4 regions of the Nocardia sp. NPDC055165 genome follow, and region 3 is predicted to be linked to each of the others. Evidence: riboswitches for the same ligand, from Rfam matches in the RefSeq annotation. Region 3 holds a riboswitch; each other region holds the start of a gene.
The links. Region 3 has a riboswitch for S-adenosylmethionine ahead of ACWFRF_RS23165 (amino acid ABC transporter permease). Riboswitches for the same ligand answer to the same signal wherever they lie in the genome.
Positions count from the first base shown of each region.

Region 1: another riboswitch for S-adenosylmethionine. It lies ahead of ACWFRF_RS21335 (rhodanese-like domain-containing protein); the one in region 3 lies ahead of ACWFRF_RS23165 (amino acid ABC transporter permease).
Region 2: another riboswitch for S-adenosylmethionine. It lies ahead of ACWFRF_RS33510 (bifunctional o-acetylhomoserine/o-acetylserine sulfhydrylase); the one in region 3 lies ahead of ACWFRF_RS23165 (amino acid ABC transporter permease).
Region 4: another riboswitch for S-adenosylmethionine. It lies ahead of ACWFRF_RS28315 (aminotransferase class V-fold PLP-dependent enzyme); the one in region 3 lies ahead of ACWFRF_RS23165 (amino acid ABC transporter permease).

Region 1 is NZ_JBSGSS010000010.1:64,933-72,859, reverse strand. It holds gene ACWFRF_RS21345 (PIN domain-containing protein) at 1-253, shown strand, start outside; gene ACWFRF_RS21340 (O-succinylhomoserine sulfhydrylase) at 318-1,526, opposite strand; gene ACWFRF_RS21335 (rhodanese-like domain-containing protein) at 1,537-1,953, opposite strand; SAM riboswitch class IV at 1,971-2,090, opposite strand; gene ACWFRF_RS21330 (Rv0361 family membrane protein) at 2,136-2,594, opposite strand; gene ACWFRF_RS21325 (FAD-dependent oxidoreductase) at 2,785-4,173, shown strand; gene ACWFRF_RS21320 (amidohydrolase family protein) at 4,358-5,209, shown strand; gene ACWFRF_RS21315 (DUF456 domain-containing protein) at 5,210-5,692, opposite strand; gene ACWFRF_RS21310 (CaiB/BaiF CoA transferase family protein) at 5,821-6,918, shown strand; gene ACWFRF_RS21305 (hypothetical protein) at 6,997-7,368, shown strand; gene yczR (MocR-like transcription factor YczR) at 7,355-7,927, opposite strand, start outside.
Region 2 is NZ_JBSGSS010000027.1:37,170-45,096, forward strand. It holds gene ACWFRF_RS33495 (NADP-dependent isocitrate dehydrogenase) at 1-1,133, opposite strand, end outside; gene ACWFRF_RS33500 (MFS transporter) at 1,420-2,913, opposite strand; gene ACWFRF_RS33505 (TetR family transcriptional regulator) at 3,048-3,770, shown strand; SAM riboswitch class IV at 3,835-3,945, shown strand; gene ACWFRF_RS33510 (bifunctional o-acetylhomoserine/o-acetylserine sulfhydrylase) at 4,028-5,344, shown strand; gene metX (homoserine O-acetyltransferase MetX) at 5,341-6,486, shown strand; gene ACWFRF_RS33520 (TetR/AcrR family transcriptional regulator) at 6,491-7,126, opposite strand; gene ACWFRF_RS33525 (oxygenase MpaB family protein) at 7,267-7,927, shown strand, end outside.
Region 3 is NZ_JBSGSS010000011.1:151,104-159,030, reverse strand. It holds gene ACWFRF_RS23190 (phytoene desaturase family protein) at 1-1,025, shown strand, start outside; gene ACWFRF_RS23185 (carotenoid biosynthesis protein) at 1,093-2,028, shown strand; gene ACWFRF_RS23180 (LppM family (lipo)protein) at 2,176-2,931, shown strand; gene ACWFRF_RS23175 (glycosyltransferase family 2 protein) at 2,933-4,105, shown strand; gene ACWFRF_RS23170 (hypothetical protein) at 4,360-5,079, opposite strand; SAM riboswitch class I at 5,446-5,539, shown strand; gene ACWFRF_RS23165 (amino acid ABC transporter permease) at 5,649-6,644, shown strand; gene ACWFRF_RS23160 (amino acid ABC transporter ATP-binding protein) at 6,641-7,402, shown strand; gene ACWFRF_RS23155 (ABC transporter substrate-binding protein) at 7,435-7,927, shown strand, end outside.
Region 4 is NZ_JBSGSS010000016.1:182,247-190,173, reverse strand. It holds gene ACWFRF_RS28330 (flavin reductase family protein) at 1-101, shown strand, start outside; gene ACWFRF_RS28325 (Uma2 family endonuclease) at 154-789, shown strand; gene ACWFRF_RS28320 (excalibur calcium-binding domain-containing protein) at 819-1,373, opposite strand; gene ACWFRF_RS28315 (aminotransferase class V-fold PLP-dependent enzyme) at 1,583-2,899, opposite strand; SAM riboswitch class IV at 2,941-3,055, opposite strand; gene ACWFRF_RS28310 (class I SAM-dependent DNA methyltransferase) at 3,229-3,933, shown strand; gene ACWFRF_RS28305 (AAA family ATPase) at 4,171-5,301, shown strand; gene ACWFRF_RS28300 (S8 family peptidase) at 5,326-7,521, shown strand; gene ACWFRF_RS28295 (hypothetical protein) at 7,514-7,927, shown strand, end outside.

The DNA of each region.
Region 1 (7,927 bases), on a different contig from region 3:
CGTCCTTCGCCGGGAAGGCCTGCCCGTGCTCGACCGAGGTCAGATCATCGACCACATCGACATCATTCCGATCGATCACGCTGTGCTGAACGAAGCCGAAGCGATCATCTCGCACATCCGGACACTCGACGCCATTCATCTCGCCTCGGCATTGCGCAGCGGCTTGGACGATCTCACGGTGGTGACCCACGACAAGAACATGGCCACCGTCGCGGGCCACCTGGGGTTCGCGGTCTACGACCCGGTCCGGTAGGCGATCCACGAGTCCGACGTCGACCTGCCCGTTGCGACAGGCCGACTCGGGACGTTCGGACGAACTAGCTCAGGGCGTTGTCGAGGTCGCCGAGGAGATCTTCGAGGTCTTCCAGACCGACCGAGATGCGAACTACCCCGTCGGACAAGCCGATTGACGCGCGCCCCTCCGGGCCCATGGCTCGGTGGGTGGTGGTGGCGGGGTGGGTGATCATGGTTTTGGCGTCGCCGAGGTTGTTCGAGATGTCGATGATGCGGAGGCGGTTGAGGACCTCGAAGGCTCGCTTCTTGCCGTCTTCGCCGTTGAGGGCGAAGGTGACTACGGTGCCGCCGCCGGTCATCTGCTCTTTGGCCAGCGCGTGTTGCGGATGTGATTCCAGGAAGGGGTATTTCACCCAGTCGACCGAATCCTTGGTCTCCAGGAACTCGGCTACCCGCAGGGCCGACTCGGTGGAGTGGCGCACGCGCAACGGCATGGTTTCCAGGCCCTTGAGCAAGGTCCAGGCGTTGAAGGGGCTCAGGGCGGGGCCGGTGTGGCGCATCAGGGTTTTGACGGGGCCGTCGATGTAGTCCTGGGCACCGAGGATGGCGCCGCCGAGGACGCGGCCCTGGCCGTCGATGTGTTTGGTGCCGGAGTAGACCACCACGTCGGCGCCGAGTTCGAAACCGCGCTGGAGCAGGGGGGTGGCGAAGACGTTGTCCAGCACCACCTTCGCGCCCGCGGCGTGGGCGAGCTCGGTGACCTTGCGGACATCGACGAGGGTCTGCATCGGGTTGGCCGGGGTCTCGAAGAACACGGCCTGGGTGGGGACGGAGAGGGCCTGCTCCCACTGGTCGAGGTCGTCACCGTCGACGAACACGGTTTCGATACCCCAGCGCGGCAGGATCTCGTTACAGACCACGAAACAGGACCCGAACAGGCTGCGGGCGGCGACGAGACGGTCGCCCGCCTTCAGCAGGGCGCCGAGCGCGGTGAACACCGCCGACATGCCGGACGCGGTCGCGAAGGCCGCCTCGGCGCCGTCGAGCAGGCGGATGCGCTCCTCGAACATGGCCACGGTCGGGTTGCCGAAACGCGAGTAGACGAAGTGCTCGACGTCGCCGGTGAACGCGGCCTCGGCGGCTTCGGCGTTCTCGTAGACGAAACCGGAGGTCAGGTACAGCGCCTCGGAGGTCTCGTCGAAGCCGGAACGGCGCAGACCGCCGCGCACGCCGAGCGTGCCGGGACCGACGCCTTCGGGCAGTGGCTTGTCGAACGAACCACCGGTGATCATGCTTTTCTCCTTATGCCTGACGCCACGGCAGGCCGACAGCGCGCCAACCGGTGCTGCCGCGCTGACCGAACGCGTCGGGACCACCTTCGAAACCGTCGAGCACGTTGTAGGACGGTGCCACGCCCGCCGCGGTCGCCAGGTTCGCCGCGTGCGCGGAACGCTGACCGGAGCGACACAGGAACACCACGGGTGCGTCGTCGGGGCGACCGGCGAGTGCCTTCTCGAGCTGCACGCCGAACTCGGGATTGCGGGTGCCGGTGCCGTCGACCCACTCGATGAAGTGGGCAGGGCGTTCGATGGAACTGGTGTCGGGAATGCCGATGTGTGCCCACTCGCCTTCGGTGCGCACGTCGACCAGCACAGCGCCGGGGTGCTCGGTGAGCAGCTCCCACGCCTTCTCAGGGGTGATGTCGCCGGCGTAAGTCATGTCGATCCTCCTGCGTGAATCCGCTCTTGCCGTGCCGGAAATCCCCGAACACACGGCCAGGTCGTCACCCGGAGCACCCCACCGCGGAGGAGGGTTGCCGACCAGCGAGCCGGGGCTTGACGCTGGCACTCATGACCTTGCGATCTGAGATTGCCTCGGCACCGGTCATCGTGTCAAACGATTCAGAAGGAACACACCAGCCACGCGCTGTCGACGCGGGTCAGTTTCCAGTTGCTCGCCGCCGGGTTGCCGTTGACCACGAGCGCCGCGTCGATCTTGGCGCGGTCGCCGTTGACGGTGGCGTTCTCGAAACCCTTGCCGTCGATCGTGACAGTGGATTTCGGGCCACCGAGCTGTTCGCCGAGGCCGGATTTCTCCTCGTCGAACCCGGGGCAGGCCACACCGGTCGGCGGACGGAGGTCGCTGCGCGAGCGCGCGTCGATATAGTTGGTGACGGCGGCCGCGAGACGGTCGGCCTCTGTGACATTTTTCTCAGCGGGTGAGAGCAGTCCACCCGCCACGATGCCGATGAGCACGATGATCGCGATCACCGCGGCCGCGACGAACGGGACGATGGAACGCTTGTCGGTCTGATCCACCACTACGGGCTGGTCATCCGAGCCTGTTTGCTCCTCGTTCATGCTGTAATCCTGACAGACCCGCGCGGGCAGCTACACCGCGCGCCGGGTGGCTGCAACGCCGCAGCTAGAATCGCCTTGATTGCGGTCGGCTGCCGACGTCGATGGCAGCTGCCAGTAAGCGGATGTCCGACTTAGCCTAAGCTAAGTTGACGCCGTCAAATCAGTTCTCGACCAAAGGGTGCGCGTAGAAATGACCGAACAGAGTGCAGCGACTCGCCCACTTCGCATTGCGATCGTGGGTGCGGGACCGGCCGGTATCTACGCCGCCGACGCGTTGATGAAGTCCGATGCCGACGTGAGCATCGACCTCTACGAGCGTATGCCCGCGCCCTTCGGCCTGATCCGCTACGGCGTCGCCCCTGACCACCCGCGCATCAAGGGCATCATCACCGCCCTGCACAAGGTCCTCGACAAGGACCAGGTCCGCCTGCTCGGCAACATCGACTACGGCACCGACATCACCCTCGACGACCTGCGCCAGTTCTACGACGCGGTCATCTTCTCCACCGGCGCCAACGCCGACCGCGCCCTGGCCATCCCCGGCATCGACCTCGACGGCTCCTACGGCGCCGCGGACTTCGTGTCCTGGTACGACGGCCACCCCGACGTCCCGCGTTCCTGGCCACTCGACGCCGAGAAGGTCGCGGTCCTCGGTGTCGGCAACGTCGCCCTCGACGTCGCGCGCGTGCTCGCCAAGACCGGTGACGAACTGCTGCCGACCGAGATCCCGCCGAACGTCTACGAAGGTCTCAAGGGCAACAAAGCCCTCGAGGTCCACGTGTTCGGTCGTCGTGGTCCCGCGCAGGCCAAGTTCACGCCCCTCGAGCTGCGCGAACTGGATCACTCGCCGACGATCGAGGTCATCGTCAACCCCGAGGACATCGACTACGACGAGGGCTCCGAAGCCGCGCGCCGTAACTCCAAGCAGGTCGACATGGTCGCCAACACCTTGGAGCAGTGGGCCATCCGCGACCACGGCGACCGCCCGCACAAGCTGTTCCTGCACTTCTTCGAATCGCCCTCGGAGGTCCTCGGCGCAGACGGCAAGGTCGTCGGCCTGAAGACCGAACGCACCCAGCTCGACGGCACCGGCAACGTCAAGGGCACCGGCAACTTCACCGACTGGGACATCCAGGCCGTGTACCGCGCCGTGGGCTACCTCTCGCAGAACGTCACCCAGCTGCCGTTCGACGATCAGGCGGGCACGGTGCCCAACGAGGCCGGCCGCGTGATCGCCGACGACACCGCCGAAGGTGACGCCCGATTCATGCCCGCCACCTACGTGACCGGCTGGATCAAGCGCGGCCCGGTCGGCCTCATCGGCCACACCAAGGGCGACGCCAACGAGACCATCGCCTGCCTGCTCGACGACGCCAAGGCCTTCGCCCCCGCGCCGAAGCCCGAGCTCGACGCCGTCACCGAGTTCCTCGAGGGCAAGGGCATCCCGTTCACCACCTGGGCGGGCTGGTACCGCCTCGACGCCCACGAGCGCGCCCTCGGCGAGCCCGAAGGCCGTGAGCGCGTGAAGGTCGTGGAGCGCGAGGACATGCTGCGCGCCTCCGAGCCGAACAAGGCCTGAGTTTTCGGCGCGCTGGCGCGCGCGTGTTCGCGGCCCTGAATGGCCCGCCGATCCCTCCTCGGGGTCGGGATGTGCGGGAGTTGGGTGTGCTGTCATGGCAGAACTCGGGGTTTCAGTGGTCCCGTCCTAGTGGGGGCGCGACGTTGAGCGCGCTCGCGCCGCAGAGATAAGGCATTCTGTACTGGTGTTCGATGCCCACGTCCACATCATCGATCCGCGGTTTCCGCTGATCGAGAACGAAGGCTATCTCCCCGAGCCCTACGTGATCGATGACTATCGAAAGCGTATGGCGCACTTCGATGTTCGCGGCGGTGCTGTTGTCAGCGCGTCTTTCCAAGGCGCTGATCAGACGTACCTGAAGGCAGCACTGGCCGCGCTCGGTCCCGACTGGGTCGGCGTGACCCGGCTCGATCTCGACGCCACCGACGACGAGATCCTCGCGCTGAACCGGGCAGGCGTACGCGCCCTGCGGTTCAACCTCAAGCGCGCCGCCGCCGACATCACCGAGATGACATTGCAGGCGTTGCGCGCCCACGAACTGGCGGGCTGGCACGTGGAGCTCTACATCGACGGTCAGATGCTGGCCTCGCTGCAACCGGTGATCTCGAAGCTGCCCGCGCTCTCGATCGACCATCTCGGCATGTCCGACGAGGGTCTGCCGTACCTGCTCGACCTGGTGGACCGCGGCGCCAGGGTGAAGGCGACCGGGTTCGGCCGGGTCGAGATGGATGTGGCCGAGACGCTGCGACGCATCCACACCGTCAACCCGGGTGCGCTGATGTTCGGCAGCGATCTGCCCGGCACGCGCGCAGGCAGGCCGTTCGAGGAGCGCGATGTGGACCTGATCTCGCAGGTGGTCGGCTCCGATATCCACGCGGTGCTCGAGGACAATGCCCGCGAGTTCTACCGGCTGCCCGCGGTGCGTCGCCCGAAATCCGAGCCGCTACCCCGCACCGAGAATCCGACTATCCCGATCCCGCGCAATCAGCTCCCCGGCGCGGACGACCACACCCGTCCGCTGCCGATCATCGAGTAGTCAGCTGATGATCGCGCCGGTGAGCCACACACCGGACGCGATCAGCGCGCCGAACAACTCGACCAGCATCGACAAGCCGACGCCCTTGAGCGCGTGCACGGTCGCGGGCCAGGCCAGGTCGTTGGTCTTCAAGCGGTACAGCTCGGCCAGGTACACACCGAGCACGAAGCCGATGAACAGGCCGACGATCGGGATCACGAAGAAGCCGGCGATGCCGAGCACCGCACCGGCCAGCAGCGCACGGTTCGACACTCCGGCTTCGCGCATCCGCTTGCCCGGCCAGGTGTACTTCACGATGCCGGAGAGCGCCAGCGCGACGGTGGCGATCGCCAGCACCGTCCAGGCCGTCGTACCGCCGGTCATGAACGCCCACACCGCGATTGCCGCGAAGATGAGGATCACGCCCGGCAGAATCGGTACGATCACGCCGACGATGCCGACCAGAATGACAAGGCCGACAACGACCTCACCCCACACGCCCACTATCGGGTCCTCCCGTTGCCACGCCGAGTCGCGCTCGTGCGAATTCTCGCCCATGCTCTACCCGAGCCGCCACCCCAGCGCTATTGTCGGAGTGTCAATACCGTTCGACGACGAACTGAGGTCACCGCGTGAGCACGGAGTCCACCGCCAAGCAGGGGCCCCTTGCGGGCATCAAGGTCATCGAGTTGGCAGGCATCGGGCCAGGTCCGCACGCCGCGCTGCTGCTGGCCGACCTCGGGGCCGACGTGGTGCGCGTGCAGCGCCCGAACCAGCTGCCCGGCTTCATGGAACGCCCCCAGTGGCGCGGGCGAACGATCGTCGAGGCGAATCTGAAGGACCCCGCCGACGTCGCCAAGATCCTCGACCTGGTCGAGAAGGCCGACGTGCTGCTCGAGGGCTTCCGCCCCGGCGTCACCGAGCGCATGGGCCTCGGACCCGACGAGGCGCTGGCCCGCAACCCGCGCCTGGTGTACGGCCGGATGACAGGCTGGGGCCAGCACGGCCCGCTCGCCGATCGCGCGGGACACGACATCAACTACATCTCGCTCACCGGTGTGCTCAATGCCATCGGGCGCAAGGGCGAGCGGCCGGTGCCGCCGCTGAACATGGTCGGCGACTTCGGTGGCGGCTCGATGTTCCTGGTGTTCGGCGTGCTCGCCGCGCTGGTGGAGCGGCAGAATTCCGGCAAGGGCCAGGTGATCGACGCCGCGATGATCGATGGCGCGCTTGCCCTTTCGCACATGATCTGGGGTATGCGCGGGGTCGGCCTGTGGTCCGACGAGCGCGGCACCAACCTGCTCGATACCGGCATGGCCTTCTACGACACCTATGAGACCTCCGACGGCAAGTACATGGCCGTCGGCGCGATCGAGCCGCAGTTCTACGCCGAACTGCTGGCCGGGCTGGAGATCGACCCGGAAGGTCTGCCGATGCAGATCGACCCGAACGGTCAGGAACAGCTGCGCAAGCTGTTCACCGACAAGTTCCTGACGAAGACCCGCGACGAGTGGGCCGCGATCTTCGACGGCACCGATGCCTGCACCACACCGGTGCTGACCTTCACCGAGGCCACCGAGAACCCGCACATCGTGGCCCGTACCGGCCTGATCGACATCGACGGTGTGGTCCAGCACGCGCCCGCGCCGCGCTTCTCGCGCACACCGGGCGGCACACCCACTCCCCCGCCGAACGTCGCGACACCGATCGAAACGGTCTGGGCTGACTGATTTGGCGGCCTGTCGTCGGTAAAGTTTTCCACTATCGACGACAGGCCGAGGTTCCGAACCGTCAGAACCCCACCGAAGGTGCTCGCCGCCCTCATCGCGGTCACCACCTTCGGCGCGGCAGTGCTGTGCTTCATCCTGGCCGAGGGATTGTTCGACACCCGTACCGCGCAGATCGCCGAAAACCATTGCCACAGTGCGGCACCGGTGCCGGTGATGGTGAGCGTGCTGAACGGGCTGGCGACCGGGATGCTGCTGGCCGCCGCCGTTTCGCTGCTGTGTCTGCTGGTGCTGCTGTTCCGCTATCCGTCCGAACGCGGCGCCGTCGCGGTGCCGCTGACCGCGCTGGGGTTGGTGGCCTCGGTGCTGTTCATGTTCGGGGCGGGGTACGAAACCGTGCGCCCCGAACCGGCTTCCACCGGGCACAACCCGTGCGCGTTCAGTAGCAGGTGAGTGGCTGGAGCGGATCGGCGGCGCGGGGCGTGAGGGCGTCGTAGGCCGCGGCGATGGATTTGACGGCGATGCGTAGCTCGGCTTCGGGGTGGGTGTACGGCAGCCGGACGAAACGCTCGAACGCGCCCTGGACGCCGAAACGTGGTCCGGCGGCCAGCAATACGCCGTGATTGGGCGCGGTGGCGGCGAGCGCGGTGGAAACCGGGCTCGGCAGCTGGGCCCACACCGACATACCGCCCGCGCCGACCGTGATGTGCCAGCCGGGGAGGTCTTCGGCGACGGCGTCGAGCAGGGCGGTGCGCTGGGCGCGCAGCTGTTCGCGACGACGCTCGAGAATGGGTTCGGCGTTCTCGAGCAGGTGGACGGTGGCCAGCTGATCCATCACCGGGGTGCCGAGGTCGACCGTGGAGCGGATGCCGAGCAGTTTGGTGATCAGCGGCTGACTGGTACGGATCCAGCCGACCCGCAGGCCACCCCAGAACGACTTCGACGCCGAACCGATGGTGACGATCTCCGAGCCCTTCGCGAACGCGGCCACCGGCGGGGGCATGGTCCCGTC
Region 2 (7,927 bases), on a different contig from region 3:
GCGGCGAGGTCCTTCGTCATCTGACCACCCTCGACGGTCTTGATGACCACGTCCTCGAGCGCCTGCGCGAAGCCGATCACCTCGGGGGTGTTGTCCAGCTTGCCGCGGTGTTCGAGGCCACGGGTCCAGGCGAAGATCGACGCGATCGGGTTGGTCGAGGTGGGCTTGCCCTGCTGGTGCTGACGGTAGTGCCGGGTGACCGTGCCGTGCGCGGCCTCGGCCTCACAGGTCTTGCCGTCCGGGGTGAGCAGCACCGAGGTCATCAGGCCGAGCGAGCCGAAGCCCTGGGCCACGGTGTCGGACTGCACGTCGCCGTCGTAGTTCTTGCAGGCCCAGACGTAGCCGCCCTCCCATTTCATGGAGGAGGCGACCATGTCGTCGATCAGGCGGTGCTCGTAGGTGAGGCCCGCCGCGTCGAACTCGGCCTTGAACTCGGCGTCGAAGACTTCCTGGAAGGTGTCTTTGAACATGCCGTCGTAAGCCTTGAGGATGGTGTTCTTCGTGGAGAGGTACACCGGGTAGTTCTGCTGCAGGCCGTAGTTGAACGAGGCCCGCGCGAAGTCCTCGATGGACTTCTTGAAGTTGTACATACCCATGACGACGCCGCCGTCCTCGGGCATCTTCACGACCTCGTGGATGATCGGCTCGCTGCCGTCTTCCGGGGTGAAGGTCAGCGTGACGGTGCCCGCCTCGTAGACCTTGAAGTCGGTGGCGCGGTACTGGTCGCCGAAGGCGTGACGGCCGATGATGATCGGCTTGGTCCAGCCGGGCACCAGCCGGGGCACGTTGGAGATGATGATCGGCGCGCGGAAGATGGTGCCACCCAGAATGTTACGGATGGTGCCGTTGGGCGAGCGCCACATCTTCTTGAGGCCGAACTCTTTCACCCGCGCTTCGTCGGGGGTGATGGTGGCGCATTTCACGCCGACGCCGTACTTCTTGATGGCATTGGCCGCGTCGACGGTGACCTGGTCGTCTGTCTTGTCGCGGTACTCGATGCCGAGGTCGTAGTACTCGAGGTTCACGTCGAGATAGGGATGGATCAGCTTGTCCTTGATGAACTGCCAGATGATCCGGGTCATCTCGTCGCCGTCGAGTTCTACAACGGTGCCTTCAACCTTGATCTTGGACATGGATCTTCGTGTCCTCCTCGGTGGGTGCCCTTATTGCACGGCTAGGCGAACACGCTTGTGAGCGGACCCCAGCAGTTCCAACAGACAACGTATATGCCCCGCGTTGTCTGCGGGACGTGTGGTGCAAACAAGACGAGCGTACTGCTGTCCCCCACCTCACCGCGACGGGAGGCCCCACTGTGCGGGACAGCCCTCCCGGCCCGCCTGTCATCACCCGATCGGGCCTTGACCGGCTACTGAGTGGTAACAAGAGGCCCGCGCCGTAGCGCGGGCCTCGTCGAGAAGGTCAGACCGCGACGGGTATCGCGGCCGCGTGTTCGTCGCCTTCGATCAGGTTCTCCGGCTTGTCGCGGATCATCACCGCGATCACCACGGCGGCGGCGAGGAAGAAGCCGGCGCCGATATAGAACGCGACGTCATAGCTGTAGATCGAGGCGCGTTCGATCAGGTGGTCGACGGTCGGGTTGTCGGTGACGTAGTTCTCGGCGGCCTGCACCGACAGGGTGGTCAGCAGGGCGGTGCCGACGGCGCCGCCGACCTGTTGGGCGGCATTGAGCAGGGCACTCGCGACACCGGAGTCCTCGGCATCGACCTGATGCAGGGCCACGGCCTGCATCCCGACGAACAGCGGGCCCATCCCGAGCGCCATCAACAGCTGCGCGGGCAGCACGCTCAGCGCGTACCCGTCGCCGTAGCTCAGTTGTGCCAACCACAGCAGTCCCACGACGCCGAGCAGCGCGCCGACCACCATGAGCGGACGCGGCCCGAACTTGGGCATCAACGAACTGGTGATGCCCGCCGCGATCCCGATGCCCACGGGGAACGGCAGGAACGCGATCCCGGCCTTCAGCGGCGAATACCCCAGGGTGTTCTGGTAGTAGAAGCTCAGGAACAAGAACATGGCGAACATCGCGATCGGGATCAGCAGCGCGGCCAGCAAAGCGCCGCCGCGATTGATCTCACCCGGAATTCGCAGTGGCAGCAGCGGGTTCGCCGAGCGTGCCTCGATGAAGACGAACGCGATGAGCAAGGCGAAGCCGGCCCCGAGCAGGCCGAGGGTGCTACCCGCCAGCCAACCGTGTTCGGCGGCGCGACTGAATCCGTAGACGATCGACACCAAGCCGAATGTCACGGTGACGGCGCCGGGCAGGTCGTAGCCGCCGGTTCTGGGCACCGGGATATCGCGCGCGATCACCGCCACCGCACCGGCTACCGCGATGAGCGCGATCGGCGTGTTCATCAGCAGCGTCCACCGCCACGACGCGAATTCGGTGAGCGCGCCGCCGACGATCAGCCCGAATGCGATGCCACCGGCGGTGATGCCGGCGAACACCGCGAACGCGCGGGCCCGTTCCTGCACATCGGTGAAGATCACCGACAACAGCGACAAGGCCGCGGGGGCGAGCAGCGCGGCGAACGCACCCTGCAGACCTCGGCCGACGAACAACTGCGGACCGGTCTGCGCGAGCCCCGCCAGCGCCGACGCGGCGGCGAAGCCGACCAGGCCGACCAGGAAGATCCGGCGCCGGCCCAGGTAGTCGGCCATCCGCCCGCCGAGCAGCAGTAGCCCGCCGAAGATGAGTGTGTACGCGGTGAGCGCCCACTGTTTGTCGCCGTCGCTGATCCCCAGGTCACGCTGGGCATAGGGCAGGGCGATCGTGATCACGGTGGCGTCGAGCACCACCATCAGCTGGGCGGCGGAGAGCACGACCAGCGCCCACCACCGCATCGAACTCTGTTGGGAATCAACATGTTTCGTTTCTATCTCGGTGCTGGTCACCAGGACTCCTCGTCACTCGATCAGTGTGGACCAATCCTGGCACTGTGAGACAATTGGCGTCAAGAGAAAAATGTCTGACTGCGCCAATTGGCCTAGTTGGACAGATAAAGCGGCCGACACGGTAGGCTGGTCAAATGCTGGACTCGACCACTCCGATCAGCGCCGACCGGACGACCGAACCGGCTGCCGGCGCGCCACTGGGCCTGCGCGAGCGCAAGAAACTCCAGACCAAGGCCGCGATCGTGGCGGTCGGACTCGACCTGTGCGACAGCCAAGGGTTCGACGCGACGACGGTCGAGCAGATCGCCGCGGGTGCCGATGTGTCCCCACGCACCGTCAACCGGTACTTCGCGCTCAAGGAAGACATCGTGCTGGCCCCGATCGACGACTTCGGGGTCTCCGTCGCCGTCGCGCTGCGCTCCCAGCCGAACACCGGCAACGAACTCCAGGCACTGTGCGGCGCCTACCTGGAGGTGGTCCAGGCCGAGGCGGATGCGGACGGTATCCGGTTCATCCGTCAGTTCCTGCAGATGCAGCGGATCATGCGCACCAGCCAGTCGGTCAACGCGCGCGCGCTGGAATACGCGGAGAAGAAGAACGTCGCGGTGTGCACCGAGCTCGCGCAGCGGATGGGCACGTCACCGGAGGACTTCACGGTGAAGCTGGTGGCCGGGATCTGGCAGATGCTGTGCCATCTCTCGGTCGCCGATACCGAACAGGCACTGCTGAGCGGGTCACCGACGGTAGCCGTTCGGGTCACGCGCGACGCCGTGCTGCGCGCCTACCACGGCTTGCGGCAGGTCTGTGGCGCACCGGTGGACGACACGCCAGGCTTCGGCACACCGTCCGGCGAGTGATCTTCGGCGGGAAATGCGGGGGAAGTTTCCGCCCGCGGGAGATCTCCGGTTAACATGACGGCAAGGTCATGAGTACCAGCGCCAAGCCCCGGCTCGCTGGTCGGCAACCCTCCAGCTGCGGTGGGGTGCTCCGGGTGATGACCGGGCTCTCGAAAGTCGAGAGCAAGCGCGCACTGCAGGAGGCCCCCATGTGTTGTTGCCAGTCGATCCGACCCAGTTGACGAGATCCCCCGGCTGACACCCATTTGGAGCACGACATGACTGACTCTTCCCTGCCCGAGAACTGGTCCTTCGAGACCAAGCAGGTCCACGCGGGCCAAGCTCCCGACGCGAGCACCAACGCGCGGGCGCTGCCGATCTACCAGACCACTTCCTACACCTTCCGCGACACCGATCACGCCGCCGCGCTGTTCGGTCTCGCCGAGCCGGGCAACATCTACACCCGGATCATGAACCCCACCCAGGACGCGGTGGAGCAGCGCGTGGCCGCGCTCGAAGGTGGCGTCGCGGCGCTGCTGCTGGCCTCGGGCCAGGCCGCGGAGACCTACGCGATCCTGAACCTGGCGAGCGCGGGCGACCACATCGTGTCCAGCCCGCACCTCTACGGCGGCACCTACAACCTCTTCCACTACTCGCTGCCCAAGCTGGGAATCACGGTCTCGTTCGTCGAGGATCCCGATGACCTCGCGCAGTGGGAAGCCGCGATCCAGCCGAACACCAAGGCGTTCTACGGCGAGACCATCGCCAACCCGAGCAGCGCGGTGTTCGACATCCCCGGCATCGCCGGTGTCGCGCACGCGAACGGCCTTCCGCTGATCGTGGACAACACCGTCGCGACCCCCTACCTGATCCAGCCGCTGGCCCACGGCGCCGACATCGTCGTGCATTCGGCGACGAAGTACCTGGGTGGGCACGGTGCGGCCGTGGCGGGCGTGATCGTCGACGGCGGCACCTTCGACTGGACGGTGCGCGACGCCGACGGCAACGCGCGCTTCCCCGGCTTCACCGAGCCCGACCCCAGCTACCACGGTGCGGTGTTCGCCGATCTGGGCGCGCCCGCGTTCGCGCTGAAGGCTCGCGTGCAGTTGCTGCGCGATCTGGGTGCCGCGGTCTCGCCGTTCAACGCGTTCCTCATCGCCCAGGGCATCGAGACGCTGAGCCTGCGGGTCGAACGGCATGTCAGCAATGCCGAGGCGGTCGCGAAGTTCGTCGCCGAGCAGCCGGGCGTCGACGCGGTGTTCTACGCGGGCCTCGAGTCCTCGCCCTGGTACGCGCGAGCCAAGGAGCTGGCGCCCAAGGGCGCGGGCGCGATCGTGGCGTTCGAGCTGGCAGGCGGCGTCGACGCGGGCAAGAAGTTCGTGGACGCGCTCAGCCTGCACAGCCATGTAGCTAACATCGGTGATGTGCGTTCACTCGTGATTCACCCGGCGTCGACCACGCACTCGCAGTTGACGCCCGAAGAGCAGCTGGCGGCCGGCGTCACCCCCGGCCTGGTCAGGCTCGCGGTGGGCATCGAGGGAATCGACGACATTCTGGCCGATCTGCGGGCCGGGTTCGCGGCGGCGACGACGTGACTGTGAGCACCGAATCGCCGATCGCCCGACCAGGAACCGGGGTGGCCCTGCTGCCGCCGCCGGACGGGCGCGTCGGCCTGGTCGCCATCGGGGATGTGGCGCTGGAGAACGGCGCCGTCGTCCCCGATGTGCGGCTGGCGGTGCAACGCTGGGGCGAGCTCTCGCCCACCCTGGACAACGTGGTGCTCGTCGAACACGCGCTCACCGGCGACTCCCATGTCGTCGGTGGGCCCGACGGGGCGCCCGGCTGGTGGGAGGGCATGGTCGGGCCCGGCGCGCCGATCGACACCGACGAGTGGTGTGTGATCGCGACCAACGTGCTGGGCGGCTGCAAGGGCAGCACCGGCCCGTCCTCACTCGCCTCCGACGGAAAGCCATGGGGCGCGCGGTTTCCCGAGCTGAACATCCGTGACCAGGTGAAAGCCGAAGCGCAGTTGTTCGAGGTGCTCGGGATCGAGCGGCTCGGCGCTGTCGTCGGCGGCTCGATGGGCGGCATGCGGGTGCTCGAGTGGATCATCGGCCTGCCCGAGCGGGTTTCAGCCGCGCTCGTGCTGGCCGTGGGCGCCCGTGCCACCGCCGACCAGATCGGCACCCAGACCACCCAGATGGCCGTCATCACGGCCGATCCCGACTGGCAGGGCGGCGACTATCACGGCACCGGTCGCGCGCCGATGACCGGCATGGGCCTGGCCCGGCGGATCGCGCACCTGACCTACCGCACCGAGGGCGAACTCGATCACCGCTTCGCCAACAAGGCACAGGGCGACGAGGACCCGTGGACCGGTGGACGGTACGCGGTGCAGAGCTACCTCGAGCACCAGGCCGACAAGCTGTGTTCGCGCTTCGATCCGGCCACCTATGTACTGCTCAGCGAGGCCATGAACCGCCACGACGTGGGGCGCGGGCGCGGCGGCGTCGCCGCCGCGCTGGCCTCCACCGCGGTGCCGTGCGTGGTCGGCGGAGTCGACTCGGATCGCCTGTACCCCCTGCACACCCAGGCCGAGCTGGCCGAAGGACTGCCGGGCTGCGCGGGTCTCGAGATCGTGCACTCCCGCGACGGGCACGACGGGTTCCTCACCGAGGCGGCCGCCGTGTCGAAGCTGCTCACCGAGACGATGCGCTTGGCGCGGGAGAACCGCTGAGCCGTCAGGGCCCGGTCAGCAGAGTGACGATCGAGCGAACGTAGGCCTGAAGTCGTTCGCGCGGATACTCTTCCGGCTCGCTGACCCCCAGTCGACCGAGCATTTCGGCGATGGTGAGGGTCGAGTTCGCGAGTAGCCCGGCATCCATGCCCGACCATCGCGGCAGCACGGAGATGCCCATGCGGACAAGCGATTCCGCGCGCTCCAAGATTTCGGCGCGCGAAGCACGAAGCGCCGCACGGTATTCGTCGGGCGCACTCGCCGGGGTGGCGAGGATCAGCCGCCAGCGGGTCGGATTCGCCAGTGCCACACCGACGAACGCTTCGACGGTCGCCGAGGCGGCGGCCAACGGATCGGCGCCGAGCAGGTCTTCGGGCAGCGTGTCGGCGATCTGATCCAGTCCGCGTTCCCGTTCGCGTTCCAGCAGCGCTTCGACGAGTTCGGCGCGGGTCTTGAACACCGTGTACAGCACAGGTTTTCCGACGCCCGCCTCCTGCGCGACGGCCTCCATGCTCAACTCGTGCAGTTCCATCCGGCCCAGGACCGTGAACGCGGCGTCGAGAAGTTGCGCGCGGCGCTGCTCCGGCGGCAGGCGCGGCGCATAGCGGCGTCGAGGTCGCTGCTCCTGCGTCGAGGTCACCGCCCACCTGCCTTTCGCTCGCCGACGATACCCGCCGACCCTGTCGGTACAAATCCTACGCAACCGTTGTATTCACGTCGAGCCATTGCTACGGTGGTGTTGTATTCAATTGTTTCTCGCACTGCAAAGGGGCATGTGCAATGGCTTTCGATGCGTCGACTCTGCGTCGCGACGACTACGGCTTCTTCGGGCCGGATTCCCCCACCTGGAAGGTGTGGGCGGCGCCGACCGCGCTGATCGGATTCCAGCGCGCGGTCACCCTCGAGCACTTCGATCCGTTCCTGACCGCCGCGGTCGCCGATTCACACGGGATCTACGACAATCCCGCCACCCGCCTCGACCACACGCTGTCCTACTTCCTGCTGGTCGCGCTCGGTGACGGCCGCACCGCCACCCAGGCATCCGAACACCTGATGAAGGTGCACGCGCCGATGACGGGCATCGAACCGATCAGCGGCAAGCGCTACAGCGCCAACAACCCCGACTCCCAGCTGTGGATCCATGTCACCGGGTGGCATTCGGTACTCAAGGCCTACGAGATGTTCGGCCCCGGCCCGCTGAGTCCCGCCGAGGAGGACCGGTACTGGGCCGAATGCGTGATCGCCGCCGAACTGCAGACCTGTAAGCCCGCGGATGTACCGCGCAATCGGGCCGAGGTGCGCGCCTACTTCGAACGCGTCCGGCCGCAGTTGTGCGTCAGCGAGCGGGCCGTGGAGGCCATGCACTTTCTGCTGTGGCCGTCGGTGAGCAAAGGCATGACGTTCGCCGCCGGTGGTCGGGTGCTGTCGCTGGCGACGATCT
Region 3 (7,927 bases):
ACGACGAACGGCTCAAGGCGTCGCTCGCGTGGTTCGGCGCGCAGTCGGGTCCGCCGATGTCGGAGCCGGGAACGGCGCCGATGGCCGGGTTCGCCGCGCTCATGCACACAGTGCCGCCCGGGCGTGCGGTGGGTGGGAGTGGGGCGCTCAGCGCGGCGTTGATCGCGCGCCTGCGGGCCGACGGTGGCGAGCTGCACACCGGCGACGCCGTCACCTCGCTGCGCCGATCCGGCAGCGGGTGGCAGGTGGCGACCGAATCGGGCCGGACACTGCACGCCGGCACGGTGATCGCGGGTTCCCATATCCTGTCGACACTCGACCTGTTGCGCGCGGGCGATTTCGACGCCCAGGTCCTCGACGACTGGCAGCGCCGCATCCGGGTCGGCCCCGGCATCGGCATGGTCGTGCGCCTGGCCACCGACCGGCTACCCGAATACCCCGGCGCCTCCCCCGCCGAATCCGCCCGTGGTCTGCAGTTTCTCGTCTCCGACCGCCGGCAGCTGCGACTGGCTCACGGCGCCGCCACGGCCGGTTCGCTGCCGCCACGCCCAGTGGTGCTGGCGATGAGTTTCAGCGCGCTCGACCCGTCCATCGCGCCCGCGGGCGAACATCAGCTGTCGCTGTGGGCGCAGTGGCATCCCTACGAGCTCGCCGACGGCGGCAACTGGGCAGCACACGCCGAGCACGAAGCGGACCGGATCATCGCCGAGGTCGACCGGTACGCCCCGGGTTTCACCTCGTCGGTACTCCGGCGATTCGTGCAGACGCCGGTCGATCTCGAGCGGGAGATGGGTCTGCGCGGCGGCAACGTCATGCACGTGGAGATGTCACTCGATCAGATGATGCTGTGGCGGCCGCTGCCCGAGCTGTCGGGCCAGCGCGTCCCCGGCGCTCCCGGCCTGTATCTGACCGGCGCATCCACCCATCCCGGCGGCGGAGTCTCCGGAGCCAGCGGGCGCAGCGCGGCCCGGCTGGTCCTCGGCGACGGGCGCAAGCGCCGGTTCACGCCGCTGCGCAAGCGATGAAGGCCTGCCCGCCACACCGCCGGAGTCGGCCGCACGGCAGCACCGGCCCGACAGTTCGGCGGCATCGATGACCGGCACGATTCTCGACACAGGTCGTCGTACTCTCGCCGCGATCCTCGCCTGGTTACGCGCCGACCCACGCCGCGCGATGCCGGCCGTGACCGCGCTGGCGCTGGTGCTCGCGCAGATCACGTACCCGTTGAGCGCGGGGGTGGCGCGCGACCGGATCACCGTCGCGGTCGTGGTGCTGTCCGCCTCGACCGCCCTGCTGCACGCGGCGACCACTCGTGGATTGCGGTGGGCCGCCGGGTTCTTCGTCGTCGTGTCCGGGCTGGGGCTCACCGCCGAAATCGGCGGCACCGCGACCGGATTCCCGTTCGGCGGCTACGCCTATGCCGTCGATCGGCTCGGGCCCGCGTTCGCCGATGTCCCGTTGGCGGTGCCGTTGGCGTGGACCGGCGGGCTGTACCCGATCTGGATCGTCGCGGGCATGCTCGTGTCCCGCGGGCACCCCCCGAGCGCCTCGATCACGCGCCGCCCGGGTCGGTCCGGATCCGTGCGTGCGCGGGCACACAGCGCGTCGGACGCTCGACTGCTCAGCGGGTCGAATGCCGGGCGCGTGGGGCTGTTCGTCCTCGGCGCGGTCGGCTGGGATCTGTTCCTCGATCCGCAGATGGTGGCCGACGGCCAATGGACCTGGGCGGTCACCGACACGGGCCTGCCCGGCATCCCCGAGATCCCGTACACCAACTACCTGGGCTGGGCGCTCGTCGCCGTGGTCATGGCAGTGATTCTCACCCTGCTCGATCATTTCCTGCCGCCGCCGCGCGACCCGTCGGTGGCGGTCCCGGTCGCGGTGTTCGGGTGGACCTGGCTCGGCTCAGCTCTCGCGCACGCGGTGTTCCTCGGCCTTCCCGCGTCGGCGATCTGGGGTTTCCTCGGTCTCGGTGTGCTCGGAATCCCGTTGTTTCTGCGTGCGCGGGCCGCGCGACGCGCGTTCTGAGCGGGCAGGCCCCGCCGCGACACACCCCGATTCGGGGCGAAAATGCCTGATCGGCGCGGGTGGGTGGTGAACGCTGGGCCCGTCGTGTGGGCTCTCGGGCCTGAGCCTGGCACGATGTCAACCGTGCAGCCGAGTCCCGTCGCCGACATGCCCGCTCCTTCGCCGCGTCGTTCCGTGCCCGCGCGGCGCGTCGCGGCCGTTGCCGTCCTGCTGGCATTGCTCGTGCCCGCGCTCGCCGGGTGCCTGCGTGTGCAGGTGTCGATGGGGGTGTCGTCGAACGATCGCGTGTCGGGGCGGATCGTCGCCGCGGTGGTGCCGACGGGGCCTGAAGACAAGGGGCCGCAGCTGAAGGCGCCGGAGCAGCTGGCGGCGAAGGTGCGGGTGGAGAACTACAACCAGGACGGGTACATGGGTACCCAGGTGTTCTTCGACGATCTGTCCTTCGGCGAGGTCGGCCAGCTCGGTGGCCTGTCGGATCAGACCCAGGGCATGTTCACGCTCGAATTCCAGCGCAGCGGCGATCTGGTGAGTCTCACCGGGCGGGTCGACCTGGAATCGGTGCCGCCGCACGGCTCGGACGTGCAGTTCTCCGTGGCGTTCCCGGCCCGCGTCGCCAAGACCAACGGCACCCGTGAGACCACCGACAGTGAGAACACGGTGTCGTGGAAGCTGCCCGCGGGCGAGGTGTCGACCCTGCGTGCCGAGGTGAAGTACGCCGACCCCAACACCCGCTCGTTCGCGGGCTGGGCGGGCATCGTCGGCGGCATCACCCTCGCGGTGGCCGCGCTGATCGCGGGCCTGGCGTTCCGCGACCGCAACCCCGGCCCGCCGAACGCACCGCGTGGCGGTTTCTCCCCCTCGGAGATGTGGCGCGAAATCTCCAGTCGCAGACTGGGCCGCTGACATGAGCGCGGCTGCCCGCTACCTGACCTGGGCGGGCACCGGTCTGGCCGCGCTCGGCGCGGCCACCGCCGCCTACAACCTGGTCACCTTGCGCACCCTGCCGCGCGGGGTCGCGGGCGTGATCGAACCGGTCACGGTGTGCGTCCCCGCCCGCGACGAGTCGCAGCGCCTGCCCGCGCTGATCGCCGACCTTCGCGCGCAGGTCGGCGTCCCCCGCCTGAGCGTGCTGATTCTCGACGACGCGTCCACCGACGGCACCTACGAAGCCGCACTCGACGCGATCGCCGACGACGAGCGCTTCACCGTCCTGCGCTCGGCCGCCCACCCCGCCCCCGGGTGGACCGGCAAGGCCGCCGCGTGCGCGCGCCTGGCCGCCCGCACCGACGCGGCCGCCCTGGTCTTCATCGACGCGGACGTCCGCCTGGCCCCCCATGCGATCGCCGCCGCGGTGACCGAATTGCGCAGGCGCGGAGCAGGTCTGGTCTCGGCCTGGCCGAGACAGGACGCCGGTTCGACCGCCGAGCGCCTCATCCAGCCCCTGCTGGCCTGGTCGTGGGCCTCGACCCTGCCCGTCGGCCCCGCCAATCACAGCCTGCGCCCGTCCACCGTCGTAGCGTGCGGCCAGTTCCTCGCCGTCGACGCCGCGGCCTACCGCGCCGGCGGCGGCCACGCGGCCGTAGCAGCCAGCGCCACCGAGGACCTGGACCTGGCCCGCGCCATCCGCCGAGCAGGCCATCGCACCGCCCTGGTGACCGCGGGCCCCGCCGCGAGCACCCGAATGTATACCGGCACCACCGAACTCACCGACGGCTACACCCGCTGGCTGTGGTCGGCCTACGGCGGCCGCCGTGACACCGGCGCAGCCATCGGAATCCTCGCCGCCCTCGCCTATTGGATTCCCCCACTGGCCGCGATCTTCGGCCGCACCCGAACCCGCCGAGCAGGCCTACTCGGCTACCTGGCCGCCGTCACAAGCCGTCTGACCGCCCGCACCATCGAAACCCGCCGCCCCCCAACGGCCCTCGACCTCACCTCAGCCCTGGCCCACCCCCTCTCGGTAGCCCACTACCTCGTTCTCTGGACCCGCTCCCACCACCGCCACCGCACCGGCCGCCTCCGCTGGAAACAGCGACCTTTGGTGACGCCCGACGACGCCGTTACCCGCCTGGCATGACCACCGCCTCCGTCGCCACTCCGGCGGTTGACGACTGTTCGATGTCCAGATCCAGGTCTGCCCAGGCGATTTCGACCTTGACCAGGTCGATTTGCGGTGACAAGGTCCTGACCACGTAGCCCGATTCGCTCGGTGACGTACCTGCCGTCCGAAGTGAGACGCTGTTGCTCGATGGAGGACACCGGTCCGTCGTCGTCGACCATGCGGACGATCCAGTACTGGGCGATGCCGAGCCTGACGCCGACCCGCGAGTTTCAGGCGACCTCGGTAATGCCGATGGTGGGAAAGAAGAAGCAAGACCTGCCCGCATTGTCGGTGGTGCCGAAGACGGCGGCCAGGACGGTACCGCGGCCGGTGTCTACGGGGACAGCGCGAACGCCGCCGACGGGGATGGCAGCGAAGAGGAAGTCCCGGATGGCGGTTTCGGCGAGGGGACGCAGTTCGGCGGGAACCTCGGGCGGGACCATGGCGCGAACGATGTCGGCGATCGAGCCCATCGAAGCCATGCCGCCGCGACCGGTGCTGATATTGAGCCAGGCCACCTGCATACCGGAGGTTTTCGTCGCAGCGGTGTCGGGGGCGAGGCCGTAGGGCAGGAAGGTGAACAGGGTCTGGCCGGACTTCACGGCCGACAGGTCGATGCCCGGGATCGGGAGGGTGTTCGCCGGCCACGGCCCAGGGACCGCGCCCGCGACAGCCGGCACGAGACCCGCGCCGTCACCGGTGCAGTTCGCGGCGACCGTGGGGTACAGGAACGGCTGGATACCCAGGGATTTCAGCGTCTCGACGACGGTTTGGTAGGCGCCGAGCAGATCACCCGGGCCCGCCGATGGCCGAACAGCCGGCGCATCCCGGGTGACAGCGGGCGTCACCGGTGCGGCCGGTTCGGCGGCGGCCAGTGGCGCGGCCAGCAGTAGCGCGGCGGCGCAGGCCGTCAGCGAGGTCAGTGTGGTGGAACGACGTGCAACGATCACGGCGAAACTCCTCATCGACGCAGAGAAGGCCGACGCTACCGCGTGCGGTGGGTGAATCCGGACAGGTGAAGTCACCGGCCGTTCGGCGCGTCGCAATCTCGCAGCGAACCCGCCGCCGCGGCCCGGTGTCCGCCCCCTTCTCGGCACCGGACCCAACGACGCGTCCGCAGGATCCCTACGCCCGGACGCGTTCGCCCAGACCCCTGCGCACGCGCCCGCGCGCGAATCACCTACCGCGCCGAACCGGGGCAATTATGCCGGTGCCCACGATCGGTTCCAACCTCTGCGCTCACGTTGATTTCTATCGTTGCGCGCACTAGTGCATATGCCACATGCTGATTCAGCTCGGGCCACGACGGCCGGGCACAACCATCCAGAGCGACCGAGAGACCTGGCTCTACGACGTCGCAGCAACCCGCCCGTTTCGGGGTGTGGGTGCTTCTGCCGGGTTCGATGGAGGAGATTTTCTGCTGTCCACCTGTCCGGCCTGAGCGCCGCCAGATCGCGAACCCGTTGCTGGCCGGGTGGAGGTCACTGTGCCTCGTTCCACTGTTTTCCGAAGGATTCCCATGACCGCGTCTGCCGTATCCGGCGCCGAGACCGCGCCCGCACCGCCCGGCGACGCTCTCCCCGCCGACAAGGCGCCCGTCGACGACCTGCCCCGGATCGCCGGGTCGTGGCACCCGTGGCGCTGGGCCGTCGCGGCGATCGCCCTACTGCTGGTGGCCCAGTTCGCGCACGGCCTGATCACCAATCCGGGTTGGGACTGGGGCACTTTCGCCCAGTACTTCACCGCGAAGTCGGTCCTGGCCGCACTCCGGGTGACCATCGAGCTCACCCTGTGGGGCACCGCCCTCGGTTTCGCGATCGGCACGCTGCTGGCGATCGGGCGGGTGTCGAACAATCCCGTGCTGCGGGTGATCGCCTGGACCTATATCTGGGCTTTCCGTTCGATCCCGCTGATCGTGCAGCTGCTGTTCTGGTTCAACATCGCCTACCTGTATCCCCGCCTGTCCGTGGGCATTCCGTTCGGCCCCGGCTTCTACGAGTTCGATGTCAATGGTGTGATCAGCGGTTTCACCGCGGCGGTGATCGGGCTGGCCCTGCATCAGGCGGCGTATTCGGCCGAACTGATCCGGGCGGGTCTGCTCGCCGTCGACGACGGTCAGCTCGAAGCGGCGGCGGCGCTGGGGATTCCACGCTGGCGCCAGTTCCGCACGATCGTGTTGCCGCAGGCGATGCGCTCGATTCTGCCGAACGCGGCCAATGAGGTGATCAGCCTGTTCAAGGGCACCTCGATCGTGTCGGTGATGGCGATCGCCGAGCTGTTCTACCAGGTGCAGGTGATCTTCGGCCGAAACGGCCGGGTGGTGCCGCTGCTGATGGTGGCGACCGTCTGGTACATCGTGCTCACCACGGCGCTGTCGATCCTGCAGTACTACATCGAACGGCACTACGCCAAGGGCGCGCAGCGTGAGCTGCCGCCGACACCGTGGCAGCGGGTCCGCGCCAAGGTCACCGAGATCGCCGCCGGTGCGGCCGCACCCCGAGGAGCAACCCGATGACCGCAGCGGTGCTGGCGCGCGGAATCCGCAAGTCCTACAGCGGCACCGAGGTACTGCGTGGCGTGGATCTGGCCGTACGCGCCGGTGAGGTGGTCGCGCTGATCGGGCCGTCCGGCTCCGGCAAGTCCACACTGCTGCGGGTGCTCAACCATCTGGAAGCGCAGGACGCGGGCACCGTACACATCGACGGTGAGCTGATCGGCTACCGCCAACGCGGCAATACCCTGCGTTCGCTGCCCGACCACGCGGTGCGCGCCCAGCGCAGCCGCATCGGCTTCGTGTTCCAGCAGTTCAATCTGTTCCCGCATCTCACGGTGCTCGACAACGTGGTGCTCGCCCCGGTCTCGGCGCAGCGCCGTCCGCGCGGCGAGGTGATCGCCGAGGCGACACAGCTCTTGGAACGGGTGGGCCTGGCCGATTTCGTCGACGCCTACCCCCGGCGTCTGTCCGGTGGTCAGCAGCAGCGCGTGGCCATCGCACGGGCCCTGGCCTTGAAACCACGGCTGATCCTGTTCGACGAACCCACCTCCGCACTCGACCCGGAGCTGGTCGGCGAGGTCCTCGCGGTGATCCGCGATCTCGCGCACAGCGGCACCGCGCTGGTGATCGTCACCCACGAGATCGGTTTCGCCCGCGAGGTCGCCGACACGGTCGTGTTCCTCGACGAGGGCGTGATCGTCGAGCAGGGCGAGGCCGCCAGCGTTCTCGATCACCCCGAACACCCGCGTACGCAGGCGTTCCTGTCCCGCGTCCGCTGAACATCCCTTCCCACGAACAGGTTTCGACACTGATGAAGCTCTCCACTCTGATCGGCATCGTCGCGGCGGCCACGCTGTTGACGGCAGGCTGCACCGCCGAGCCCGAGGCCGCCGACACCGTGCAGGCCGGTGCGATCACCTACGACCTGTCTCCCGCCCAGGAGGGCAGGGTGCGCGCCGCCAAGGTCGACGCGATCGCCGCCGAGGTGCCCAAGGCCATCCGCGACCGCGGCACGCTGGTGGTGACCGGTCCCGCCGGTTCCGTGCCGCCGCTGCGGTTCTACGCCACCGACGACCGGACCGTCATCGGCTCCGAGGTCGACTTCGCCACCCTGGTGGCCGACATCCTGGGCCTGAAGCTCGACATCCAGGTGGCCGACTGGTCGCAGAACTTCGTGCGGGTGGATTCCGGTGAGGTGGACGCGTTCATCTCGAACGTGACCGTCACCGAGGAGCGCAAGGAGAAGTACGACTTCGCCACCTACCGCACCGACACCGTCGCCCTCGAGGTCCCGAAGGACAGCA
Region 4 (7,927 bases), on a different contig from region 3:
TGGTCACCCGAGTCCACGACCAAACCGAAGAGTCCCCCTCCGCAGCCCCGTTGCTCTACTACAACGGCAAATACCACCGCCCCACCGCCCTCGACACCTGATCAGAGCGTCTGTGTAGGCCGGTGACCCACCTGCCACAGCTAGGTTGGTCCGATGAGCGAGGAATACGACTGGTCGTGGTTGCGCGCCGGTGTTCCGAGAATCGACCTGGACACGTATGTGGCGATGCCGGAAGACCTCGCTCGGGTGATCGAGGTCAAAGACGGCCTGCTGGTGCATCGCGACTCACCTTCGCCGAATCACATCGCCAGCGCCGACGTGATCAAACAGTCCCTGCGGGAAGCGATCCGGAAACGCGCCACCGGGCAGCCCTGCCTGAAGGCCAGCGGCGAACTGGACATGCTGGTCTCGGAGGTTCCCTTCAACTTCCGCCGCCCCGACGCCATTGTGTACCGCTGCATCGAAGACCCCCGCGACAAGTGGAAAACCAAGCCGACAGCAGGCGACACCCTGCTGGTCGTCGAAGTGGTATCACCGGCGACGGTTACCGCCGATTGTGTGGATAAACGGGCGGAATACGCCCGCCTGGGAATCGAGCAGTACTGGATCGTCCGCATGGAGAACAACGACGGCCGCGTGAAATCCATCGAGATCCTTCGTCTCAATACCGCAGGCGTCTACATCTCCACCGAAACCCGGTTCCGCTCGCACAATCCCCTCGCGATCGCCATCACTGATCCGCTCGACGTCACCATCACCTGGGACGCCCTCGACGCGGACCTCGACTGATGCCTGGCAGCCTCGGCATCTGATCGGCGCTATTCGCAGGCCACGCCGTCGCCGTCTCGGTCCAGGCCGGAGCGGTAGCCGGGATCGCCTGTGCGCAGCGGGGCTGCGCCGGCGGCTCTGGCAGCGGCGCAGTTCTTGTAGTAGGCGCTGGCGGGCGCGGGCGCTTCGGGCTCCGGGACGGCTGCCACCCGTGGGGCGGGGAGGTCGACGGTGGTGGTCGGGACGGGGACGATGACCGGCGGTGGAGCCGGCGCCGCGATCGTGGTGGTGGGTGCAGTGGTGGTGGGTGCGATGGGTGACGGCGGGAGATCGATCGTGGTGGTCGGGGCGGTGGACGCCGTGGTGGTCGGGGCGGCGGTGGTCGTCGACGGCTTGGCCGTGGTCGATGATTCAACGACGCGGGGGGTCGAGGTGGGTGATGTCCGCGCGGCCGGTGAGGGGTTGTCGTCACTGAGACCGGCGACGACCGAGAGACCGAGCACGCCGGCGACTCCGATCCCGGCCAGCAACGGCCAACGCCGCTTCTTTTCGGGTCGGCGGGGCGGACGAGCCCACGGATCGGGCGGCTGAATCGGTCGAGTCACGGTGTCCCCTTTGATTGTCGGGCAATCTCGGGGGCTTCATCGCGACGGGTTCGACAGGCGTTACCCAGCTGGGAGGCAGTCCAAACCTGGAATTTCCGAGAAGCGGTCGGTCGGGTTCTCGGACGGATACCACTCGACGGAAAACGAATATCGGCCGCCGAGAGCAGGTCTCGACGGCCGACGTTCGGCGAATCTCGCCTGTGACGAGTTCAGCCGATCAGGCAGGGGGCGGCGCCTTCGGGGGAAGAGGCGCTGAGGGGACGGGTTTCGGGGGTCGGGTTCCAGTGCCCGTCGGTGGCGGCGTAATTCCAGGCGGGGCCGTGGCTGACCAGGGTGGCTACGGCACTGATCAAGCGGTCTACATCGGCGGCGGTGGTGCCGAGGCCGATGCTGGCTCGGAGGGCGGCGTCGAGGCCGAGGCTCGCGAGGAGGGGGTGCGCGCAGAAGCGGCCGTCGCGCACGCCGATGGCGTGTTCGGCGGAGAGGTACGCGGCGACTTTGCCAGGGGCGACATCGGCGATCGTGAAGGCGACGATGCCCACACAGTCGGGACTGTCGGACCAGATACCGACCAGGTCGACGCCGGGGATCGCGGACAGGCCGTCACGCAGCCGGTCGGCCAGAAAGCGCTCGTGCGCGACGAGTTCGGTGGGATCGATGGCGGCCAGCGCATCGCAGGCAGCGGCAATAGCGGCCGCGCCGAGGACATTCGGCGAACCGGCTTCGTGCCGCTGCGGCGCGCACGCCCATTCGACCTCTGTCACACCGACATTGCGCACCGCACCACCACCGGCCAGGTAGGGCTCGCCCTCGTCCAGCCAGTCGCGCCGGCCGACGAGCACACCCGAACCGAACGGCGCGTACAGCTTGTGTCCGGAGAAGGCGAGGTAGTCGATCCCGGTCTCGCGCAGGGAGATCCGGCGATGCGGAGCCAGCTGCGCGGCGTCGACGAGGATGCGCGCACCACACAGGTGGGCGATGGTCGCGAACCGTTCCAGCGGCAGCACCTCACCGGTGACGTTGGACGCGCCGGTCACCGCGAGCAGCGCGGCAGGCTTGCTGCACAGCTCGGCGACGACACGCTGAATCGTCTCCTCGACCGTGGCGGCGGCTCGCACGACGCGACGACCGTGCTTCGCCCACGGCAGGAAGTTGGCGTGGTGCTCGATATCGAGTACCACGGTCTCCCCTGGCACGCACCCGGCCAGCAGGTTCAGCGAATCGGTGGTGTTGCGCGTGAACACCACGACCTGGTCGTCGTCGGCGTCGAGGAACCGGGCAACGGACCCACGCGAGGCCTCGTAGCACTCGGTGGAGATCCGCGAGGCGTATCCCGCGCCCCGGTGCACGCTGGCGTAGAACGGCAGCAACTGCGAAATCCGGTCGGTGACCTGCTTCAACGCCGGCGCACTCGCCGCGTAGTCGAAGTTGGCGTAGGAGCTGGTACCGCCCTGAACGAGCGGAACCTGCAGGTCGGCACCGGAAACGGCGGCGATGGCACAGGTGGGGTCGATTACAGCAGTCATGACGAAATCCCGTCGGCTCAGGGACCCGCTCCTGAAGAGGTGGCCCGCGCTTGCCGCGCCCAATTCGGACGTCAGCCTGGTCGTCACCCGGAGCACCCCACCGCGGAGGAGGGTTGCCGACCAGCAAGCCGGGGCTGAACGCTGGTACTCGTGACCTGCAACGAGAGTGACAGACGACCACCGGACCTGTCAACCACCGATCGCCGGCGCGCTCGGAGCCGACCCCGGCCACGCACGAGATCTCCCGGTTCGGCGCGGCGGTCGGACCGTCGCGACCCGCAGCGGGAAATCGGTTGTCCACGTGCGCTTTCCTTTGCGACACTCCGGTGATGCCTGCCTTCGCCGATTTCGACCGACGCCACTACCCCACCGTCGATGTCGCCACCGGCTACGACGGCTGGGCCGACACCTACGAGCGCACCGTGATGGACGAGATGGACTCGGCGCTGCTGGATCGGCTTCGCCGCCCGGATTGGGCGGGAGTGCGCCAGGCGGTCGACCTGGGTTGCGGGACGGGGCGAACCGGCGCGTGGTTGCGCAGCCGCAGTAGCGCCGAGATCGACGGCGTCGATCTGAGCGCGGGCATGCTGGCCCGTGCCCGCGTACGCGGTGTACACCGCACACTCACCAGGGCCGACGTGTGTGCCACCGAATTGCCCAGCGGCACTTACGATCTCGTGATCTCCTCACTGATCGACGAACATCTGCCGGACCTGCGCCCGTTCTACGCCGAGGCCGCGCGGCTGGCTGTCCCAGGAGCCACGTTCGCCCACGTCAGCTACCACCCACAGTTCATGATGGTCACCGGAATGCCGACGCACTACACCCCGGCTGGGGGCGATCCGATCGCGATCAGCACCCACCTGCACCTGCTGAGCGAGCACATCACCGCGGGCACCGACGCGGGCTGGGTCCTCACCGAAGCGGCCGAGGCCCTGGTGGACGACGCCTGGCTCGCGGCGAAACCCAAGTGGGCCGACCTGCGCGGCCACCCGTTCACCATGGCGCTGGTCTGGACGCTCGGCATCGCATAGGCACCGCGCCGCACGCTTCGAGGCACGCCCGACGCGAAGGGAATCGCCCATGAGGGGGCGTGGCGGAACTAGCATCCGACGAAGGGAATCGCTGCGCTGAGGGCTCGGCAGATCAATGTGGCGCTGCGGGTGGGGTCCGATGTCAAACCGGTACACAAGGGGTGAACTTTGCCCGTGATGGACGCCGTACGATCGAGTGAAGCGAAAATAGTCCACGTAGTTGATCGGAAGAAGACCATGTCACACGCCTTGAGCTCCACTTCGGCGGACGTGAGCGCCGATCTACCCGACGAATTCGTCCACCTGGCCAGGTTGGCGCTCGCCGGGCGCGAGCAGGACGTCGCAATGTTCGTGCGCCGCGCCGCGCGCCGCCACCGGCATGCCAGTCCCGAACTGGCCGATGCGCTGATCGCGCTGCTGCGCCAGAACCCCACGCGCGCCAACCCCCTACGCGCGGAAGTGGATACGCCGATTCCGGTCGACGGCGACAGCCGACTGCCGCTGCTGCGGGTGATCCCGCCCGGCTCCACTGCCGAAGTGCCGATCCTGGCCGCCGAAACCTATGACGTGCTCACCCAGATCGTCGACGAACGCCGGCAGGCCGACCGGCTGGCCGCCGCCGATCTGACTCCGGCCGGCAGCTTGCTGTTCGTCGGTCCGCCCGGTGTCGGCAAGACGATGGCCGCGGCCTGGCTGGCCCACCAACTGTCGCTACCGCTGGTGGTCCTGGACTTGGCGACCATCATGAGCAGCCTGCTCGGCAAGACCGGCACCAACCTGCGCCATGCCATCGACTACGCCAAGCAGCGGCCGTGCGTTCTGCTGCTCGACGAGCTCGATGCCATCGCCAAGCGTCGCGACGACGATCGCGACGTGGGCGAGTTGAAGCGACTGGTGACGGTGCTGCTCCAGCAGATCGACGACTGGCCGACCGGCGGGGGCCTGGTCATCGGCGCGACCAACCACGCCGATCTGCTGGATCCGGCCGTGTGGCGGCGCTTCGATGTGAGCGTGGAGTTCGCGCTGCCCGAGGCCGAGCAACGCTGCGAGGCGATTCGCCGATTCGCCGGGCAGCCACTGCCCGACGGCGCGGTGGACGCGGTCGCGCTGGCGTCGGAGGGCTTGTCGTTCAACGATATCGAGCGCGCGATGTTGCGATTGCGCAGGCGTTGCGTGCTCGAGGACCAGCTACTGCCCGGGCTGATGGCCGAGCATTCCGCGCGACTGGCAGCTGAACTTCCCAAAACGGATCGGTTACGGCTGGCACAGACGCTGACGGGCGTGTCAGGCTTGTCTCAGCGCCAGATCAGCGCGCTGACGGGGGTGTCGCGCGACACCATTCGTGGTTTCACGCATCGACGGGAATAACGTGGCAGCTGGGGGGATTCACCGGTGGCGGGACCGCGATTTCTGATCGGCTTCGGTGAGCGACTCACCGCGCCCATCTCTCCCAGCAGATCGGGCGGCTCGCCGCAGTCCCCGTACACGGTGGCGCAGGCGCGAGCCCGACTCGCGCCGATGCTCAGCGCGGCCACCTCGAGTGCGGACGCGCTGCCGAAGACGGCCTGCCCGGAGGACGAGACGGTCACGGCGGTCACTCTGCATCCGCAGTACCTGTCCAAAAGTGGTTATCCCACACGACTTCTCACATCGATGCAGTTGGATCCACTGGGCAGCAGGCCGGTGGCGATCGCGCCGGAGCACGGCCGACCACGGGCGAGCACCCTGCTGTTCCTGGCGACGACCCGCGTCAATCTGCAGTTGCTCACCGCGCGGATCAATGCCGACACACCGCTGGGCGGCGCCGAGATCGGAATCGTCAGCCTGGCGGAATTCCGGCTCAACAATGCCGCCGACAGGCTCAGACTCGCAGCGCAACCGCGTAATTCGGAGACCGTCGCCGAATTGGTGCTGCACTCCGATCGCGACATCGCCCTGCAGGGTCTGCTCGACTTCTCCCGCGATCTCGATCTCGACGTGGCCATCGACCGCCGACTCGACAACGGTGGTCTGGCCTTCGTCCCCGTCACCGGAACCCACGCCGCCATCGCCGCGCTCGCCGGCTACTCCTTCACCAGGGTGATCCGCCGCATGCCGCGCATGCGCACCCAGCTCGGACGCGACACCACCACCAGGACAGCGCTGTCGACGTTCCGCCCGGCCTTGCCGACGGCCGAGCCGACCGACCGGGAACTCACCATCGCGGTCTTCGACGGTGGCATCCCCGCACGCACCCCGCTGACCCGCTGGGTCGACGCCCACACCTTCGCCGACAGCGCCGCGCCGCAGCGCACCTATCTCGACCACGGCCACCGCGTCACCTCGGCGCTGCTGTTCGGCAGCGTGGACCCCGTCCAGCCGGTCCCAGTCCCCTACGGCTACATCGACCACTATCAGGTGCTCGACGAGGACACCGACGACGACCAGTGCGAGCTGTACTCGGCCATCGAGCGCATCGATACCGTGCTGCGCCAACGCAAATACGAGTTCGTCAATGTCAGCATCGGGCCCGAACTCCCCATCGAGGACGACGAAGTGCACGCCTGGACCGCGTTCTGGGACGACTACCTCAGCGACGGCACCACGCTGGCCACCATCGCGGTCGGCAACAACGGCGAGGCCGACAAGCCGAGTGGCAATGCGCGCGTGCAGGTTCCGGCCGACAGCGTCAACGCGCTCGCGGTCGGTTCGTCGGATCGGGTGGGAGCGCAATGGAATCGCGCGCCGTACTCCGCGATCGGGCCGGGCCGCTCCCCCGGCACCGTGAAGCCCGACCTGCTCGCCTTCGGCGGCAGCGATCACGAACCGTTCCACGTCGTCGAACCGGACGGCACCGCTGTTCCCGACTCCGGCACCAGCTTCGCCGCCCCGATGGCCCTGCGCGCCGCACTGGGCGCCCGCACCCTGTTCGGCCCGAAACTCGGTGCGCTAGACCTGAAGGCCCTGCTCGTGCACACTGCCGAAAGACGCACCAGTTCACCGGATTCCGACTCAGGACACGGCCGTATCGCCGCCACCCTGGCCGACATGGTTCTGTGCGGCGACGGCGAAGCCAGAGTTCTCTATCAGGGTGAGCTCACCCCCGCGAAGTACCTGCGCGCCCGGATTCCGCTCCCCGCAGCGCTTCCCGCCGGGATGGTCCGCATTCGGGCGACCCTGGTCTTCGCTACCCCGGTCGACCCCGCCGACCCGGGCAGCTACACCCGCAGCGGCCTCGATGTCACGTTCCGTCCGCATGACGAGCGGTTCGCCGAACCGACCAGAATCCACCCGGATTCGGCCCCGTTCTTCCGCGCGACCGAACTCGACCCCGAGGCCGTGCTGCGCCGTGACTCCCACAAGTGGGACACCGTCTTGCACGCCGAGCGGAGCAAGCGCGTCAACAGCCTGCGCAACCCGGTCTTCGACATCCACCACACCGCCAGGGAATCCGGCCATCCCACCGTCAACGCACAGCCGATCCGCTACTCGATGGTGATCACCGTGCGCCACGCCAAGGTCGACGACCTGTACGAGCGGGTGCTCAGCACCTATGTCACCCAGCTCGAAGCGCTCCACCCGACGATCGAGATCCCACTCGATGTCTGAGTTCCCGGCGGAGATCTTCGTCGACCCGATCGCGGCGCGGCGGCTGAGTTGTCAGAGCGTATACCGGCTGCAGCACCTGGGCGCGCGGCTGTTTCCGTGGCAGGAGGAGACGTTCACCGAGATCCTGCTCGGCCATCTCACCGGGGTCGACTACCGCATCGACGCGCCGTGCCCCGATTGCGTGCCGCCGCGCCGGTGCACGTCGTGGGGGTCGGCGACGCAGGCGACGGGATCGGGCGGGCTCCGGCTGCTGACGCGACCGGAGGAGGGCGGTAACCGGGCCCGTGGCAGGCGTGGAGTCGGTGCGGATTTCATCTACAGCGTGCAGGACCCTTCAGGTGCCAGCGAAGTGCGGTTACTCATCCAGGCCAAGCGGGCCAGACAGGGTGTACCGATCAAATCGGCT